Regions from separate parts of the Pseudomonas sp. AC242 genome, predicted to be linked through region 1. Evidence: predicted binding sites of a transcription regulator. Region 1 holds the regulator's gene; each other region holds the start of a gene.
What was found. Region 1 encodes FliA, which starts transcription of late flagellar genes. Its sites were predicted from a motif close to CTAAAGTTTNNNNNNNNNNNGCCGNTAA; they were not measured.
Positions count from the first base shown of each region.

Region 1 (3,207 bases):
AGCTGAAGGAAGCCGGCGCCCCCTTTTACAGTGTGGAAACCGCGAAAAATTGCGTTGAGCAGATCTGCGTCATCCGGACGGCTTTCCAGCTCGACCAGTTGTTCGGACAGTTGCTCAAGAATCTCGCCGGCCTCAACCAGGAAATCCTGAAGGATCTCTTCATCGGCGCCGAAGCTCATTAATGGGGTGCTCCTACAGGTCTAAAAACCCAAAAAACCTAAAATTCCAAAACTCTAGAACCCGAGGCTGGATAACAAATCGTCCACATCGTCCTGACCGGACACAACGTCTTCTCGTTTATCGGCATGAATCTGCGGACCTTCACCCTGCGAGAGATGTTTTTGTGGATCTTTTTCTGCAAGCATCGCGGCGCGGTCATGTTCGATGCCCGCAAAGCGGTCGACCTGACTGGCCATGAGCACGAGTTTGAGCAAATTGCTTTCGACTTCGGTGACCAGTTGGGTCACACGCTTGATCACCTGACCGGTCAGGTCCTGGTAATCCTGGGCCAGCAGGATGTCGTTGAGATTGCTCGACACCGCACGGTTGTCCGTGCTGCTGCGTGACAGAAAACCGTCGACCCGGCGCGCCAGTTCACGGAACTCTTCAGCCCCGACCTCGCGACGCATGAAGCGGCCCCAATCGGCGCTCAAGGTCTGGGCTTCATCAGCCAGACTGTTGACCACCGGCGTGGCGCTTTCCACCAGATCCATGGTGCGGTTGGCCGCGGCCTCTGTCAGCTTGACCACATAGCCCAGGCGTTCGGTGGCGTCGGTGATTTGCGACACTTCCTCGGCCTGCGGCATGTTCGGGTCGATCTGGAAGTTGACGATCGCACTGTGCAGTTCACGTGTGAGCTTGCCCACTTCCTGGTACAGGCCACGGTCACGGGTCTGATTGAGCTCATGGATCAGTTGCACAGCGTCGCCGAACCTGCCTTTTTCAAGGCTTTCGACCAGTTCGACCGCGTGTTTTTTCAGGGTCGACTCGAAATCGCCCTGTGAAGATTCGTTATGCTCCATAGCTCCCCCGCGCGTTCATCAGCCGATGCGTTCGAAAATCTTCTCGATTTTGTCTTTCAACGCCTGAGCCGTGAAAGGTTTGACTACGTAGCCGTTTACACCGGCCTGAGCGGCTTCAATGATCTGCTCGCGCTTGGCTTCTGCAGTCACCATCAGCACTGGCAGGTGCTTGAGCTTTTCATCGGCACGCACGTGGCGCAGCAGGTCGATACCGGTCATGCCCGGCATGTTCCAGTCCGTTACCAGAAAGTCGATGCTGCCGCTGTTGAGCACTGGAATGGCAGTCACGCCATCGTCAGCCTCGACGGTGTTGGTGAACCCAAGATCACGCAGCAGGTTCTTGATGATCCGCCGCATCGTTGAGAAGTCATCAACGATGAGGATTTTCATGTCTTTGTTCAATTCGACCTCCAAGCAGTCTTAAACGCGCCCAGCACCTGGACGCGCCACTTCAATCAATCGGCTTAGCACTCGAAGACTGTCTGGAGCACAACAGAGCAAGACCGGTGCCGTTCATCACCGCACCAGCCTCGTTCGCAGTGTCCCCACACCGCCTTCAGCGCGCTCGCCACTCCCCCAAACGCCCCCGCAAACGGGCCGCGCACTGGCTGTGTAACTGGCTGACCCGCGATTCACTGACGCCAAGGACTTCACCGATTTCCTTGAGGTTCAGCTCTTCGTCGTAGTACAGCGCCAACACCAGTCGCTCACGCTCCGGCAAATTGGCAATCGCGTCCGCCAACGCAGCCTGGAAACGTTCATCTTCCAGATCGCGCGACGGCTCAAGATGAGCACTCGCGCCATCCTCGTGCAGCCCTTCGTGTTCGCCGTCCTGCAGCAGGTCGTCGAAACTGAACAGGCGGCTGCCCAAGGTGTCATTCAAAATCCCGTAGTAATCGTCGAGACTCAATTGGAGTTCGGCTGCAACCTCGTGATCTTTAGCGTCACGGCCGGTTTTAGCTTCAATTGAGCGAATTGCGTCACTGACCATACGGGTATTGCGGTGAACCGAGCGTGGCGCCCAGTCCCCTTTGCGCACTTCGTCGAGCATCGCGCCGCGGATTCGAATGCCCGCGTACGTTTCAAAACTGGCGCCTTTGCTGGCGTCATATTTGGTCGAGACTTCGAGCAGACCGATCATTCCGGCCTGGATCAGGTCTTCGACCTGCACACTCGCCGGCAAACGCGCCAGCAAGTGGTAGGCAATGCGTTTGACCAGTGGCGCGTAACGCTCGATCAGTTCGTACTGCGCGTCACGTGCCGACTTCTTGTAGTAGTTCATACCGCTTGCGGTCATAGCACGGGCCCTGCCGTTTGCTGCACGAGGCGCTCGACGAAAAACTCAAGGTGGCCACGCGGGTTGGCGGGCAGCGGCCAGGTGTCGACCTTCTGCGCGATCGCCTTGAACGCCAGTGCGCACTTGGAACGCGGGAAGGCTTCATACACCGCACGCTGCTTCTGCACCGCTTTACGCACGCTTTCGTCGTAAGGCACGGCGCCGACATATTGTAGGGCCACGTCAAGGAAGCGATCCGTGACCTTGGTCAACTTGGCGAACAGGTTGCGCCCTTCCTGCGGGCTCTGCGCCATGTTGGCGAGGACGCGGAAGCGGTTCATGCCGTAATCGCGGTTGAGCAATTTGATCAGCGCGTAGGCGTCGGTAATGGACGTCGGCTCGTCGCAGACCACCAGCAACACTTCCTGGGCTGCGCGCACGAAACTGACTACCGAGTCACCAATACCCGCAGCGGTGTCGATCACCAATACGTCGAGATTGTCGCCGATGTCGCTGAACGCCTGAATCAGGCCGGCGTGTTGCGCCGGACTCAGGTGGACCATGCTCTGCGTGCCGGACGCCGCCGGCACGATGCGAATGCCACCGGGGCCTTGCAACAGCACGTCGCGCAATTCGCAACGGCCTTCGATGACGTCGGCCAGCGTGCGCTTAGGGGTCAGCCCCAACAATACGTCAACGTTCGCCAGACCGAGGTCGGCGTCCAGCAGCATGACCCGACGGCCAAGCTCTGCCAGCGCCAGCGACAAGTTCACTGACACGTTAGTCTTGCCGACGCCACCTTTGCCGCCGGTCACCGCGATCACCTGTACGGGATGCATGCTGCCCATGTTATTTCTTTACCTTGTCTTGCATAGACGGAGGCCACATTACTGGCTGCGCGTTCACAAC
Region 1 covers NZ_OZ409873.1:1,031,095-1,034,301, reverse strand. The annotation lists gene ACZZ0A_RS04700 (chemotaxis protein CheA) at 1-179, opposite strand, end outside; gene ACZZ0A_RS04695 (protein phosphatase CheZ) at 234-1,022, opposite strand; gene ACZZ0A_RS04690 (chemotaxis response regulator CheY) at 1,041-1,412, opposite strand; gene fliA (RNA polymerase sigma factor FliA) at 1,579-2,319, opposite strand; gene fleN (flagellar synthesis regulator FleN) at 2,316-3,146, opposite strand.

Region 2 (3,207 bases), 3.3 Mb from region 1:
CAATCTCCAGCAACGCATCGGTGGCCGAGTTGAAGCCGCCGGTTTCTACGTCGACGACAACCGGCAGGTAGCCGCGAAAGCGTGCTGCCATCGGGTGACGGGAACCGCCACCGCCACTTTGACCGTCCAGTTCGTCGTCGAAATGGTCTTCACTCACGCGTGTTCCTCCAGCAGGCGCCAGCGCAGTTTTTCACCGGCGCGCAGCGGGATAACGGTCAGCTCGCCGAATGGCAGGCTGGTCGGGGCGGTCCATTCTTCACGGACCAGGGTGATGCGATCGGTGTTTGCCGGCAGGCCGTAGAAACGCGGACCGTTGAGGCTGGCGAAGGCCTCGAGCTTGTCCAGCGCGTTACGCTGTTCAAAGGCTTCGGCGTACATCTCGATGGCGGCGTAAGCGGTGTAGCAGCCGGCGCAGCCGCAAGCGGCTTCCTTGGCGTGCTGCGCGTGCGGCGCCGAGTCGGTACCGAGGAAGAACTTGGCGCTGCCGCTGGTGGCGGCATCGAGCAGGGCTTCCTGATGCGTGTTGCGCTTGAGGATCGGCAAGCAATAGAAGTGCGGCCGAATCCCGCCCACCAGCATGTGGTTGCGGTTGTACAGCAGGTGATGCGCGGTGATGGTCGCGCCAACGTTGGCCGAAGCCTCGTTGACGAACTGCACGGCATCGCCGGTGGTGATGTGTTCGAACACCACTTTCAGCGTCGGAAAACGCTCGACCACGCGGCGCATGTGCTCATCGATGAAAATCTTTTCGCGGTCGAACACATCGACGTCGCCACGGGTGACTTCACCGTGGATCAGCAGCGGCATGCCAACTTCGGCCATGGCCTCGATCGCCGGCAGAATCTTGTCGATGCTGGTCACGCCGGAGTCGGAATTGGTGGTTGCGCCGGCCGGGTACAGCTTGGCGGCGTAGACAAAACCACTGGCCTTGGCTTCACGAATTTCTTCGGGCTGGGTGCGGTCGGTGAGGTACAGCACCATCAGCGGCTCAAAGCGACTGCCGGCCGGGCGGGCAGCGAGAATCCGCTGGCGATAGCCGTCGGCTTCAGCGGCGTTGCGCACCGGAGGTACCAGGTTGGGCATGATGATCGCGCGGCCAAAAGTGCGCGCAACATCGGCAACGGTATTGGTCAACACGGCACCATCGCGAAGATGAATGTGCCAGTCGTCGGGACGCAGCAGGGTCAGGCGGTCGGACATGAGGGGATTCCAGGCGGGTCAAACTGAGGCGAATGCTACCGGAAAAGACTCTTGCAGGCACTCGCTATCAAGTTTTGCGGGAACCTTCCGATATCCCGTAGGTATGCCGTAAACATAGTGTGAATCGGTCTTTGTGTTTCAGAAGCCAATGGAGCCTCCCGTGCGCCAGCGTTATTTAGCCTTGCTCAGTGTGTTTGCCAGCTTTCCCGCGATGGCGCTCACGTACCAGACCCGTCTGGAGAACATTGAGTGGACGGTCGCCGGCGACAAGTTCGAATGTCGTCTGACCCAGCCGATCACCGATTTCGGTTCGGGTGAGTTCGTGCGCAAGGCCGGCGAGCAGGCGATATTTCGTCTGAATGCCTACAACGCCATGCTTGGCGGCGGTTCGGCGACGTTGCTGGCGGCGGCTGCGCCTTGGCAGCCGGGTCGTGGTGACATCAATCTCGGCTCTGTGAGGCTTGGCAGTGGCAACGTGCTGTTCAGCAGTTCGCAGTCGCAGGCCGGCGGTTTGATCAGCGGCCTGCTGGACGGACGGAGCCCGGTCGTGCGTCGCGCGTCTGGCGATGGCCGTGTCTCGGAAGTGCGTTTATTGCCGGTGAAATTCAGCAAGGCGTTTAACGACTATCAGACCTGTGTAGCGAAATTGCTGCCGCAGAATTTCGACCAGATCAAGCAATCGCAGATCGGCTTCCCCGGCGAAGGCGTTGATCTGGACGCCGCCGCCAAGGCCAAGCTGCAAGTGATGCTCGAATTCATGAAGGCCGATCCGACGGTCAATCACATCGAACTCGATGGCCATTCCGACAACAGCGGTAATCGTCTGACCAACCGTGAACTGTCGCGCCGCCGAGCGCTGGCAGTGGTCGACTTCTTCAAGGCCAATGGCATCGCCGAATCGCAGATCACAGTACGTTTCCATGGTGAACAATACCCATTGGTTCCGAACACCAATGCGGCCAACCGGGCGAAGAACCGTCGGGTTGCGGTGAAGCTTGCACGCGTGGCGCCAACCACCGCTCCAGCGCCTCAGGCGAGCACCCCAGCCAGCACAGCAGCGACTTCCTGACCCGCCGGTCATCGTCGCGCTGTCGACAGATTCTGTCGCTTTGTCGTCTTAAGCTGTCGCGCCTCTGTAAATTATCGCGTTTGAGCGGTAGACTCCTCGGCTTTCCGTAGAACCCCGTGGAGTGATGGCATGGCGGACGTAAACAAGGTCGTTCTGGCGTATTCCGGCGGCCTGGACACTTCGGTGATCCTCAAGTGGCTGCAGGATACTTATAACTGTGAAGTGGTGACCTTCACCGCTGATCTCGGTCAAGGCGAAGAGGTCGAGCCGGCCCGCGCCAAGGCTCAGGCCATGGGCGTCAAAGAAATCTACATCGACGATCTGCGCGAAGAATTCGTGCGTGATTTCGTGTTCCCGATGTTCCGCGCCAACACCGTTTACGAAGGCGAGTACCTGCTGGGTACTTCCATCGCACGTCCGCTGATCGCCAAGCGTCTGATCGAAATCGCCAACGAAACCGGCGCTGACGCCATTTCCCATGGCGCTACCGGTAAAGGCAACGACCAGGTGCGTTTCGAACTGGGTGCCTACGCACTCAAGCCTGGCGTTAAAGTGATTGCCCCTTGGCGTGAGTGGGACCTGCTGTCCCGCGAGAAGCTGATGGACTACGCCGAGAAGCACGCGATCCCGATCGAGCGTCACGGCAAGAAGAAGTCTCCGTACTCGATGGACGCCAACCTGCTGCACATCTCCTATGAAGGCGGCGTGCTGGAAGACACCTGGACCGAGCACGAAGAAGACATGTGGAAATGGACCGTCTCCCCGGAGAACGCTCCTGACAAAGCGCAATACCTGGAACTGACCTACCGCAACGGCGACATCGTTGCACTGGACGGCGTCGAAATGACTCCGGCCACCGTGCTGGCGACACTGAACAAAATCGGTGGTGCCCACGGTATCGGCCGTCTCGACATCGTCGAGAACCGTTACGTCGGCAT
Region 2 covers NZ_OZ409873.1:4,333,071-4,336,277, reverse strand. The annotation lists gene rnt (ribonuclease T) at 1-157, opposite strand, end outside; gene pyrC (dihydroorotase) at 154-1,200, opposite strand; gene ACZZ0A_RS19415 (flagellar protein MotY) at 1,361-2,269, shown strand; gene ACZZ0A_RS19410 (argininosuccinate synthase) at 2,399-3,207, shown strand, end outside.
Region 2: ACZZ0A_RS19415 (flagellar protein MotY) is a predicted target of FliA. The motif match lies at 1,267-1,294, and genes of this name have one in related genera.

Region 3 (3,207 bases), 3.0 Mb from region 1:
ATCTGCTGCTTTGATCCGGTCGACTACCCGGGATGCGAGGTCATCAGGGCGGAATTTGGCCAAAAAGTCATCGGCACCGACTTTCTTGACCATCGCCTGATTGAATACCCCCGACAACGAAGTATGCAGGATGATATGAAGCTTTTGCATGCGTGCGTCGCCGCGGATTTCCGCCGTCAGGGTGTACCCGTCCATCTCCGGCATCTCGATGTCGGAAATCATCATCAGGAACTCTTCTTCCGGCTTCTTGCCCTCATCGACCAGCTTGCGCAGGTAATCCAGCGCCTGCTTGCCGTCGTTCAGCGCCACCACTTCGACACCGATGGTCTGCAGACAACGCGTGACCTGCTTGCGCGCCACCGACGAGTCATCGACCGTCAAGACACGCAACGACAGTGCTTTGGTCTGGGTCTCGACATCGACCACGCCCACCGAAATCGCTTCCGGTGTCGGCGCAACTTCCGCCAGCACTTTCTCGACGTCGATGATTTCGACTAACTGATTGTCCACCCGAGTCACAGCGGTCAAGTAATGATCGCGACCCGTGCCCTTGGGTGGTGGATGAATCTCTTCCCAGTTCATGTTGACGATGCGCTCCACCGAGCGGACCAGGAAACCCTGGGTCTTGGTGTTGTACTCCGTGATGATCACGAACGGGTTGTTCTTGTCTTTCAACGCTCCGGAACCGGTGGCCATTGCCAGATCAAGGATCGGAATGGTCGCCCCCCGGATATTTGCCACCCCGCACACGACAGGACTGGACTTGGGCATCAACGTCAGCGACGGGCACTGCAACACTTCCCGCACCTTGAACACGTTGATTCCATAGAGCTGCTGACCGTCGAGACGGAACAACAACAGCTCCAGGCGATTCTGCCCTACCAGTTGCGTGCGCTGGTTCACCGAATCCATTACACCAGCCATGCCCAGACTCCTACACCAACGCCAAGTGTTGTTGCGACGCACATTCATTGCTAAACGGCACGGCGCTTGCTTTTTAACTCGTATGAACGCTCAAACGACATTTTTCCGACGCCTGACATCACCTCTTCGCAGAGGGCTTTGTGTCGCGTGCGCCATTTGCTGCTCTTTTGCTGGCAGCCCTGCCATTGCTGATGCGGTTACCTTGCCTGACATGCTTATCGGCGTCACTCAGGGCTTTCTTGAATTCACCGTAGAAGACTATCTGGCTACCAGTCAAACGGAAGGCCGCTATGAAATCGAAGTCAACAAGCTCGACCCGCGTATGCGCATGCCTATGTGCGACAAGGAATTGACAGCGACTCTGGAGAGCCCGGCACGTCCGTTGGGCCGGGTTACCGTGAAGGTCCGCTGTGAGGGCGCCTCGCCCTGGACCGTGTTCGTGCCCGCTCAAGTCCGCCTGTTTCGCGAGATTGTGACCACCACGCGGCCGCTGAAACGCGCAGGGATTATCGAGCCACAGGACGTGACCCTGCGAGAGCGCGACGTGAGCACGATCAACCAAGGCTTTCTGACCTCGGTAGACGAAGCGATCGGGCAGAAATTGACCCGACCAACGGTAGCCGATCAGGTCATTACCCTGGTTCATCTGGAACAGGCCGAAGTCATTCGCAAGGGCGATCAAGTGGTCATCACTGCGCGCAGCGGCACGCTCGCCGTGCGCATGCCCGGTGAAGCGCTGGCCAATGGCGGTTTGAAAGAACAGATCCGGGTGAAAAACCTCAACTCGCAACGGGTCATCAAGGCGCAAGTCACCGCGCCGGGCCAAGTGGAAGTGGCGATGTAGAAAACTGGCGCTAGCCCCGGCTGTTCCCTAAACTGTGCCGCAGCAGGACACGCGCCGGCGCATGCAAGGCTCATTGTAAATGTGCCTAAAGTTTTCCAGGGGATGGCCGAAAACATGGCAAGCGTCCAAATTCCCAGAGGTTTTTTATCATGGTCATCGATTTCAGCCGTTTGAACAGCTCCTCGTCACTTACGGGCAGTACACGTACCAGCAACGCCAAGGAAACCGCCGAAACCGGCACCTCCGCGCCGCTGAATACCCAGGCCGAAACGGCCAGTACCGCAAAAAGCGGGGAATCGGTACACCTCAGTAATGAGGCTCAACAGTTGCAGAAGGTCACTGACAAGCTGCGCGATCAACCTGCTGTCGACAAAGCCCGTGTGGCCGAGTTGAAAGCCGCGATTGCCGATGGCAGCTATAAAGTCGACAGCAACCGTGTAGCCAGCAAACTGCTCAACTTCGAAGCCCAGCGCTAGGCCTTTGCCGGCGCGAGGCTTTTGGACGCTTAATACCCAAGGCCAGCCATGCACGACACTAATTTATTGCAACTGATCAACGACGACTTTGCTCCAGCTCAACAATTGCTGGAGTTGCTGCAAACCGAATCTCTCGCGTTGCACGGTCGCGACATGCCACTGCTGGAAGAAATTCTGGCGCACAAACAGGCATTGATCATTCTGCTTGAACAGCATGGCCGCAAACGCAGCGAAATCCTCGCCAGCCTCAACCTGCCGACTGATCGTACAGGCCTTGTGCAACTGGCCAGCCAGTCGAGCATTGGCGAGCAGCTGTTGACGCAAGGCGATGCATTGACCGATCTGATCGCTCAATGCCAGGCCGCCAACGTCAAGAATGGCCAGTCCATTCAGATCCAGCAGGCCGCCACGGCCAATCAGCTGAAGATCCTCACCGGCGGTGAAGCGCCAGCGCTTTATAACGCCAGTGGCACCTTTGCCAAACCCGCCATACCGCGTCCGCTCAGCCAGGCATGAGCCGTTGATGCGCCAGCTCTATCAACCCGCGGAACATGCTGGCAAAATCGCTGGCTAGTCGTCATATTTTGTCTGGAGATTGATTAACCGTGTCCAACGCCCTCAGCGCGGATGATGCTCCGCAGCCCCCTAAGGTGCTCACCACGCCACTGGAAATCTCCAGCAACCTGCGCCAACTGCAAGAAAGCCACGATCCGCTGATCATTACCTTTCATGAGCGCAGCCAGCGCTTCCAGAGCTATCTGATCAAAGTCGACCGCGACAGCGCTTCGATCGCGCTGGACGAGATGATCCCGCGTGACGGCGAACGCTTCCTGCTGGCCGGCGAGCCGTTCAAGGTCGAAGGCTTTCATGACGGTGTGCGCATTGCCTGGGAATGCACCGGCACGTTGAATATCGAGGAATCCGACGGTGATCGCTTCTACACCGGCGAGCTACCGACCGAAG
Region 3 covers NZ_OZ409873.1:4,020,565-4,023,771, forward strand. The annotation lists gene ACZZ0A_RS18030 (chemotaxis protein CheV) at 1-924, opposite strand, end outside; gene flgA (flagellar basal body P-ring formation chaperone FlgA) at 1,007-1,768, shown strand; gene flgM (flagellar biosynthesis anti-sigma factor FlgM) at 1,918-2,244, shown strand; gene ACZZ0A_RS18045 (flagella synthesis protein FlgN) at 2,293-2,760, shown strand; gene ACZZ0A_RS18050 (flagellar brake protein) at 2,850-3,207, shown strand, end outside.
Region 3: flgM (flagellar biosynthesis anti-sigma factor FlgM) is a predicted target of FliA. The motif match lies at 1,854-1,881, and genes of this name have one in related genera.

Region 4 (3,207 bases), 5.3 Mb from region 1:
TTGCGGTGGCCCAGTTCACCGAACAGAGCTTCCAGATCGGCTTTGGCCGGCAGCAGACCCGGCGCCGGCGGCTGACCGAGCTGGGTGCGTTTCGGGTCGACAAAGCGTGCGCCGGGCAGATGACCTTCGGTGTAGCGGGCAGCGCTGGTCAGATCCACCAGAATCAGTTCAGGGGAATCGAGGCGCGGGAGCAGGTCGCTCGGCTCGATGACGAGCGGCAAGCCAGAGAAGTCAGACATGTGAGGTCTCCAGAGCACAAAGGGGGGAATTGTAGCGCAGCCTCATCGGCCACGGCTGCTAAAGCTGTGCAGGGCTTTTTCGATGCACTGCGCGGTTTTGCCAAAGGCCTGCACGGTGATGTCGGCGAACGGCCCGCCGCCCTGATCGGCGACGACGATCATGATCACCCGCCCGTTGTTGACCAGTGAACGCAGGAACAGATGCTCGCCGCGAAACAGCGTGCGCAGGCTCGCTGGCAGCAGGGCGGAGAATTGCGCATCGTTCTCTGGAGTGATGCGTACCTGCGCCTGTTGCGCAAGCAGCCGTTGCAGGACCTTGCTCTGACCGACGACAAAATTCAGCGCCGCCGCTTCTTTCGGCAGCCCGGCGGTTTGATGCACGCGCAGATTGGACTGCGTGCGGTCGGCCATCAGGATCATTACGCGGCGCATGCCGCTGGCGACCAATGCGTCGCGAGCGGCGACCGTCAGGCTCATGGCATTGGTGAAGCGGCTCGGTTCTGCGAGCAGTTCGGCGCATTGCTTGCGCCACTGGCCCAGGTCTTCAGCGGTGGGCGCGGCGGCCGGCAACATGCCGGCCGGCAAACGACGGGTGCCCCACGGCCACAGCAACGAAACCGCCGGGTGCCACAAGTCCGGCATCGCATGATGACGCGCGCTGTTGGCGGCTTGCTGGTGCAACTGTTGTTGCACCTCGTCCATGGAAATCTGCAGATACAGGCTGGTCAGGTACTGCCAGCGTTCGCTGTGCGGACTGTCCCAGGCCTGTTGCGCCGACAGTGCCAGACCGTTGGCCAGCAGCACGGTGTTGGCCGGCTGATTGAGCCAGCGGCGCAGGGTCGGATCATCGTCGAGGCGGTTTTGCTGGCGCAGCGGATGTTCGCTGTCACGGGCGATGCGCAGGACTTTGACCAGTTCGCGCTGTTCGCTGAGCAGCAGTTTATAGCCTTGCTGCACCCAGATCGGTAGGTGCCAGACTTGCACCAGCGCCTCGGCGATTTTCAGCAGGCGCACGCCGAACAATTGCTTCTCGACCACGCGCGCCGATTCGCCCTTGTGGATAACCCGCAGTTCCCATTCTTCAAGCAATTGCGGATAGGTCAGCGCCAACGGCCACAGCGGCGACAGAAACAGCAGGCTGCCCCAATGAATGTCCTGCCACAGCCGCGCCAGGCGACTGGCGAAAAAACCGTTGGCCTGTTGCGTCGCGTGCTGGCTGATCATCTGCAATTGGCGCAGGGCCTTGGGGATTTGCATCTGCGGTTCAGCGGGCAGGCGCGCCAGTAGTTCTTCGGTCCGTGCCAGGCCCAGACGATTGATCGCCACCTCGAGATTTTCCGCTGGTGTGGCCATGGTGCCGTGGGTGTGACGATTCGCCTCACGGATGATGCTCAAGGCCAGTGCCGGGCTGTCCTGCATCAGGTCGGCGATGTCGCGCAGCGAGCTGCGATTGTCACGGATCGCGCGGCAGACTTTGTCGTGAGCCTCTTGCGGCACGGGCAGTCGCACGCCATCGAGCAACTTTACCCAGCCGTCGAGCGTGGTCGGTTTTGCGTGTGGGACGTTCGTTTCATTAGCCATGTCTGGACGGGATCTTCACTGACTGTAGACGCGCCCGGCATGGGCTAAATTGGCTTTTCGCCTGAACTGGCTATAGTCTGGCGCAGTTTTGCCGATAAGTAGAAGAAGAGATTTTTTAACTTCCGAATATGACCTTGAACCCGACTTAAGTAAGTACTTTCTACCTATGGCTAAAATTATCGGCATCATCGTCGTATTCGCGAGCGTGCTCGGCGGATACGTGCTCTCCCACGGCAAGATTGCCGCCCTGATCCAGCCCTTTGAGGTGTTGATCATCGGTGGTGCGGCACTGGGTGCATTCCTCCAGGCCAACCCCGGCTACATGACGATGCACGTGCTCAAGAAATCCCTGAGCATGTTCAGTTCGCGCTTCAGCCACACGTTCTATCTGGAAGTGCTCGGGCTGATCTACGAGATCCTCAACAAGAGCCGCCGCGAAGGCATGATGGCCATCGAAGGCGACATCGAAGACGCCGCTGCGAGCCCGATCTTCGCCAAGTACCCGGCGGTGCTCAAAGACGAGCGCATGACCGCGTTCATTTGCGATTACCTGCGCATCATGTCGTCCGGCAACATGGCCCCGCACGAGCTGGAAGGCTTGTTCGACATGGAACTGTACAGCCTCAAGGAAGACCTTGAGCATCCATCCCACGCGGTGAACGGCATCGCCGACGCCATGCCGGGTTTCGGTATCGTCGCGGCGGTACTCGGTATCGTGGTGACCATGGCCTCGCTGGGTGAAGGTGACCAGAAGTCCATCGGTCTGCACGTCGGTGCGGCATTGGTTGGTACCTTCTTCGGTATTCTCGCGGCCTACGGTTTCTTCGGCCCGCTGGCGCACTCCCTGGCGCACGATGCCAAGGAAGAGCTGAACGTCTACGAAGCCATCAAGGCCTCGCTGGTGGCTTCGGCTTCCGGCATGCCGCCATCGCTGGCGGTCGAGTTTGGTCGCAAGGTGCTGTACCCGGCCCACCGTCCAAGCTTTGCCGAGCTGGAACAAGCCGTTCGCGGTCGCTAAGAAATGGAAAATAATCAGCCGATTATCATCAAGCGCGTCAAGCGCATAGCCGGCGGGCATCACGGCGGGGCGTGGAAAATCGCCTTCGCCGACTTCGCCACGGCGATGATGGCGTTCTTCCTGGTGTTGTGGCTGCTGTCCACCGCCACACCGGAGCAGAAGATCGCCATCGCCGGTTACTTCAAAGACCCGGTCGGCTTCTCCGAAAGCGGCACGCCTTACATCATCGACCTGGGCGGCACGCCGACCCTGGCCCCGGAAAACACCCTCAACCCGGAAGTGAAGTCGCAACCGCAGCCTGACAAGGTCACGGTCGACACCGAGCAGGTTGAAGGCATGGCCGAGCAGGTCGAGAAGGAACGTCTGGAG
Region 4 covers NZ_OZ409873.1:6,295,617-6,298,823, forward strand. The annotation lists gene rhdA (thiosulfate sulfurtransferase) at 1-239, opposite strand, end outside; gene ACZZ0A_RS28335 (HDOD domain-containing protein) at 282-1,820, opposite strand; gene motA (flagellar motor stator protein MotA) at 1,987-2,838, shown strand; gene motB (flagellar motor protein MotB) at 2,842-3,207, shown strand, end outside.
Region 4: motA (flagellar motor stator protein MotA) is a predicted target of FliA. The motif match lies at 1,891-1,918, and genes of this name have one in related genera.